DNA from 2 places in the Bacillus carboniphilus genome. Region 2 is predicted to be linked to the other one. Evidence: riboswitches for the same ligand, from Rfam matches in the RefSeq annotation. Region 2 holds a riboswitch; the other holds the start of a gene.

What was found. Region 2 has a riboswitch for S-adenosylmethionine ahead of LC087_RS10435 (O-acetylhomoserine aminocarboxypropyltransferase/cysteine synthase family protein). Riboswitches for the same ligand answer to the same signal wherever they lie in the genome.
Region 1: it holds a riboswitch for S-adenosylmethionine, as region 2 does, so the genes downstream of both, metK (methionine adenosyltransferase) here and LC087_RS10435 (O-acetylhomoserine aminocarboxypropyltransferase/cysteine synthase family protein) in region 2, are expected to answer to the same signal.

Annotation. Positions count from the first base shown of each region.
Region 1 covers NZ_CP129013.1:1,839,656-1,842,846, forward strand. The annotation lists gene asnB (asparagine synthase (glutamine-hydrolyzing)) at 1-397, opposite strand, end outside; gene metK (methionine adenosyltransferase) at 640-1,839, opposite strand; SAM riboswitch class I at 2,038-2,142, opposite strand; gene pckA (phosphoenolpyruvate carboxykinase (ATP)) at 2,613-3,191, shown strand, end outside.
Region 2 covers NZ_CP129013.1:2,031,682-2,034,872, reverse strand. The annotation lists gene LC087_RS10450 (ribonuclease M5) at 1-143, shown strand, start outside; gene LC087_RS10445 (thioredoxin family protein) at 183-494, shown strand; gene LC087_RS10440 (hypothetical protein) at 609-917, shown strand; SAM riboswitch class I at 991-1,094, shown strand; partial or broken gene LC087_RS10435 (O-acetylhomoserine aminocarboxypropyltransferase/cysteine synthase family protein) at 1,227-2,527, shown strand; SAM riboswitch class I at 2,625-2,739, shown strand; gene LC087_RS10430 (methionine ABC transporter ATP-binding protein) at 2,841-3,191, shown strand, end outside.

The sequences.
Region 1 (3,191 bases), 190 kb from region 2:
GCTCTGTATCCCAAATAAGAAAAGCAAACATCCCTCTTAATTCATGTACCACTTTTTCTTTCATTACTGAATAAAGGGCCACAATCACCTCTGTATCACTATTAGTATTTAATGTAACTCCTAGATCCTCTAGTTTCTTTTGCAACTGTTTATGATTATATATTTCCCCATTAAAAACAATCCAATAGCGACCATCTCCAAAGGTAAGAGGCTGTTTTCCTCCAGCTAAATCAACAATACTTAATCTTCTAAAAGCTAACGAAATATAATCATTATGATAATAGCCTTCATCATCAGGGCCTCGATGTATAATTTTACGACTTGCCTGTTCAATGTGCTCAATACGTTGTTCTTTATATTTTTTACTATGATCAAAAACACCTATAAACCCACACATTAACTTTTTCCTCCTTATCAAATTGTATCTATAATTATTCCAAAGATGGCTATAGTTTTAGTCAATAACCCATTAATTATATAAGAAAAAAAGAGCAACTTTAAAGTATCAAAAAAAAAACATATTTTATTAAATTATTCCCAAAATGCATTACTATATGGGGTTATAGCGAATAAATTTTTTCAAAAAAAGTGACTTCTGTTAAAAATAGAAGTCACTTTTACATAAATTTCACTCTTTATTTAGTTTTGTGCTTGTGCTTTTAATTGACTTGCTTTATCAGTTCGTTCCCAAGGAAGATCAATATCTGTTCGCCCAAAATGTCCATAAGCAGCAGTCTGTTTATAAATAGGTCTTCTCAAATCTAACATTTTGATAATCCCAGCTGGACGCAAATCAAAGTTTTCTCTGACAATATCCACTAGAATATTTTCAGGTACAATTCCTGTTCCGAATGTATTAATAGAAATTGAAACAGGCTGGGCAACACCAATGGCATAGGCTAGTTGAACCTCACATTTATCTGCTAACTGTGCTGCGACTATATTTTTAGCAACATATCTTGCTGCATATGCAGCAGAACGGTCTACTTTCGTAGCATCCTTTCCTGAAAATGCGCCTCCACCGTGGCGAGCATATCCACCATACGTATCAACAATAATTTTTCGGCCTGTTAGTCCTGCGTCTCCTTGAGGTCCACCAATAACAAAACGGCCAGTTGGATTAATAAAATATTTCGTGTCCTCATCGATTAGCTCTTTTGGAACAACTGGATCAATGACATATTCCTTTAGGTTTCTTTGGATTTGTTCTAATGAAACTTCTGGATGATGTTGAGTAGAAATCACAATGGTATCAATACGAACAGGTTTATCATTTTCATCATATTCAACAGTAACCTGTGTTTTTCCATCTGGACGCAAATAAGGGAGAATCTCTTCTTTCCTAGTTTCTGTTAAACGTCTAGCAAGCTTATGAGCTAAGGAAATAGGAAGAGGCATATATTCTTTTGTTTCATTACATGCATAGCCAAACATTAACCCTTGGTCACCAGCACCAATTGCCTCAATTTCCTCATCACTCATTTGACCTTCTCGTGCTTCTAATGCTTGGTCTACACCCATTGCGATATCAGCAGATTGTTCATCGATCGACGTTAAAACGGCACATGTCTCAGAATCAAATCCATATTTTGCTCTTGTATATCCAATTCCTTTAACTGTTTCACGAACAATTTTAGGGATATCCACATATGTATTTGTCGTAATTTCACCGGATACCAGTACTAAACCTGTTGTTACAGATGTTTCACAGGCTACTCGAGCATTTGGGTCATTCTTTAAGATTGCATCTAAAATTGAATCAGATATTTGATCACAAATTTTATCAGGGTGTCCCTCTGTTACTGATTCAGATGTAAATAAGCGTCGTAAGTTTGTCATCAATACTCCTCCTTAAGTTATATATAATCATGACGGATGATTCTTCTCTTATATAAACAGAACTCTAAAGGAACAATACTATTATTCCCTTTCATTCAACAGGTATTTCCCTAAATTGCAAGCAAAAACATCACAGAAATAAAAAAACCTTTCCATCATAATAATGAGGAAAGGGGGTGTTTACATCGTTTCCTTTCACTCTTATCGATCAAGGAATGTCCTTGCATCAGGTTAGCACCTTTTCACTACGTGAAGGTTGCTGGGTTTCATTGGGGCTGTCCCTCCACCTGCTCAGGATAAGAGAATATCCGTTTAAACATCTTAAATCACAAATGCCCTTTATGTCAAACTATACGTGTCTCAACTAATGAAATGTAAGGGTCATTACTTAACAAAGAAGGCAGTCGATTAACTCCATGACCTACTTTTCTCTTCAATAATACTTCATACAGTAACTAGACCATACTTCACCCACGCCTTCAAGTCACCCTTTAGAACTCATAATTTAACTCGACTTAAAGTTTTATTGTTATACAACAAATATATTGCCAATCAAACCATAAACCGATTTAAACATCCCACTAATAAATATCCGACAAAGCTAAAAAATAGGTTTCACTCTTCTTTTTACTGACACAAACTAAAGCTACATATAATTAAAGGTACTTTATCCATTTAAACTTGGAAATTTTTCTTTAATTAGTATAGACTATTCATTTAAATGTGTTATACTATTTATAATCATTCAACTACTATAAAAAGGATGGTATACCATGAATAAAGTAGATATTCGCTCTGAACTGAATCATTTGGTCAATAATCCAAATACTTATCATAATTTACCGGTCTCTCGTCTTGTTGAACTCGTTTTAGAAAGAAATGAAGGAATATTGACTTCCACAGGTGCAATCCGTGCAACCACTGGAAAATATACAGGTCGATCACCTAAAGATAAATTTATTGTAGAAGAAGAAAGTGTAAAGAATAAAATAGATTGGGGATCAGTTAATCAACCGATCTCTGAAGAGATTTTTGAAAAACTTTATACAAAAGTGATCGACTATTTAAAGGCAAAGAATGAACTTTTTTTGTTTAAAGGGTTTGCAGGAGCAGATTCAAAATACAGATTACCCATTCAAACTATTAATGAATTTGCATGGCATAATTTATTTGCCCATCAATTGTTCATTCGAGCAACAGATGAGGAATTAGTTGACCATAAAAACCCATTTACAATTATATCTGCACCTACTTTCAAAGCAGATCCAATTAAAGATGGTACTCATTCAGAAGCGTTTATTATGGTTTCTTTTGAAAAACGCATTATTCTAATTGGGGGAACTGAATATGCG
Region 2 (3,191 bases):
AGGCTATGCATCTTTATGTTGATAAAAGTTATCGGGAGGTTGCGACAGCTCCCGAGCGGCATGTTGCAACGGTCTTGGCACAGGCAAATTTTGAGGTCCAGTCACAATATTTGTCCAGTATTAAAAATAGTGACTTTTACTAATGAAGTTATCGAGTACTTTAGAAAGGTAAGAAGAGAGTTATGGAAGAAATCACAAAAGAAGAATTAATAGAACTATTTGAAAATCGTGAAGTTCATTTTATTTATTTATATACTCCTCTTTGTGGTACATGTCAGATGGCATCTAAAATGTTGGAAGTGACTGAAACTATACTTTCCATTAAAATATACAAAAAAGATTTGAATTACATACCAGAACATGCAATGAATTGGGGTGTTCAAAGTGTCCCAGCATTAATTATATTAAAAGAACAAAAAATTATTGAAAAAGTGTTTGCTTTTGGATCAGTTGAAAACATTATTTCCATCATTAATGAGCATCAGAATTCATAAGTTAACAAAAAAAACTTTTCGAGTTAGAGAATATTTCTTGGGAAATTGTCGAATGAAAAATAAAGGAAACCTCCTAAATAAAACGTACTTTTTATATTAAAGGAGGTTTTTGTGATGGATGAATTTCCTATACTAAATGAAGCGGTCAAAAAAATGGTCCCTCCATACAAGCTTACGGTTTGCTTTCAAAAAGAAAAGCAGAATGATCTATATATCTTGAAAAAACAAGGATTGATAAAGTGTGAAATAACCAATGTTCAGGTTGATATCGTGATTAAAGTGACTGAACCCTTCTTCGAAAATTTAGTAAAAGGAAAGGTGTCGCTTTATTCTTTAATAAAATCAAATGAAGTTACTGTAAAGGGATCGTATCGTCATATATTAAAATTGGATGCGATCCTTTATTTAAGGAATATTATTTAAAATATTCAGAATTTTTATTGACTTTCAGAAAAGTTGTTGCTATTATAAGTAATCATTAGAGTCACCATATAAAATCTTATCAAGAGAGGCTGAGGGACTGGCCCTAAGACGCCCGGCAACCGGTTTTAAACCACGGTGCTAATTCCAGCAGAATATCTATATTCTGAAAGATAAGAAGATAATCATGTTAAGTAAGAGATTAACATAGGTTACAGACCGTTACTTGATTATTTCTTCTTGTGAACGAGTTTGTCCCTTTTGTTAATCTCTTTTTGTTTTATCAAACTTAAAAAAGGAGAGGATTTACTGATGACTAAAGAATACCAATTGGAAACATTGAATATTCATGGAGGTTTACAGGATAGGTCCACCACAGGTGAAAGAGCAGTCCCCATTTATCAATCCACTGCATATTTATTTAAAGACACAAAACATGCTGCCAACTTATTTGCTTTGAAAGAGCCTGGTTATATTTACACTCGAATTCATAATCCTACAGTCACGGTACTTGAAGAGCGAATTTCCGCTCTTGAAGGAGGAATTGGTAGTTTAGCAGTTGCCAGCGGGATGGCGCCATTACTTTATCGATCTTAAACATAGCAGAAGCAGGGGATGAAATTGTTTCAGCCTCAACCTTATATGGAGGAACATACAATTTATTTGCGGTAACCTTACCTAAGTACGGAATTAAAGTGACGTTTGTTGATCCGACTGACCCAGAAAACTTTAGGCAAGCTATAACTTCGAAAACGAAAGCGATTTTTGCAGAAACCATTGGCAATCCTAGCTTAGTTGTCCTCGATATTGAAGCTGTTGCTGAAGTTGCTCATGAAGCAGGAATTCCATTAATTATTGATAATACTTTTGCTACTCCTTATTTATGTAGGCCGATTGAACATGGGGCTGATATTGTCATTCATTCTGCAACGAAATGGTTACTAGGAAATGGGACTACATTAGGAGGAATTATTGTTGATGGTGGGAATTTTGATTGGAATTCAGAAAAGTTTCCAAGCCTTATTCAACCTGATGAAAGCTATAATGGGATTGTTTATGCTAGGGACGTCCCTAAAGCAGCTTTCATAACAAAAGCGCGAGTACAGCTTCTAAGAGATCTTGGACCTGCTTTAAGTCCATACCATGCTTTTCAATTTAGTTTAGGTCTAGAGACACTACATGTGAGAATAAAGGAACATATCCGAAATACACGCTTGTTAGTGAAGTATTTACTAAAACACCCACAAGTAACTTGGGTGACTTATCCTGAATTAGATGAACATCCGACAAAAGAATTAGCCACTAAATATTTACCTAAAGGTGCCGGTTCTGTTATTGTCTTTGGGATTGAAGGCGGAAGAGCAGCAGGAGAGCAATTTATTAACTCAGTTCACCTATGGTCACATGTGGCAAATGTTGGAGATGCAAAGAGCTTAATTATTCATCCTACAAGTACAACTCATCAACAATTGAGTGATGAAGGATTGACCGATTCAGGAGTGACTGAAGATTTGATTCGATTATCTGTGGGCATCGAGCACATTGATGACCTTATAAAGGATCTAGATCAAGCCTTTAAAAAGGTTTTAGAATATGCATCGAGTGTGAAATAGGAGTAACGTAAAGAATTTTTTGTTGACACTATTTTTGACCCGTGATAGAATTCTCTCATGTTAAATAAGTACGTTAAAATTGAATAAAAGTTATTTTCTCTTATTTAGAGAGGTGGAGGGAAGTGCCCTATGAAGCCCGGCAACCGTCAATGAAATATTGAAATGGTGCCAAATCACGCAATGCGAATTATACTCGCTTTGAAAGATGAGGGAAAGGTTTTTAATACGTAATTTAAAATGCCTTTCTGCTTATATGCGGAAAGGCATTTTGTTTTATTTAACAGTCATTTTCAACATGAGGGAAGGTGAAGCAATGATCACGCTAACAAACATTAGTAAAGAATATGGAAGTGGTGCTATAAAAGCATTAGATGATATTAATTTAAAAATCAATAAAGGTGAAATATATGGAATAGTAGGTTACAGTGGGGCGGGAAAAAGTACGTTAATTCGCTTGTTAAATGGGTTGGAAACACCTACTGAAGGTGAAGTTCACATTGGTCAACTAAATCTTAGCAAGTTAAATGAAAAAGAATTAAGAAAACAAAGAAAAGAAATAGGAATGGTCTTTCAGCATTTTAATCTTTTGTGGTCTAGAACTGTGAAAGAGAACATTTCTTTTTCTCTAGAAATTGCAGGAGTACCTAAAAAGGAAAGGCTTCAA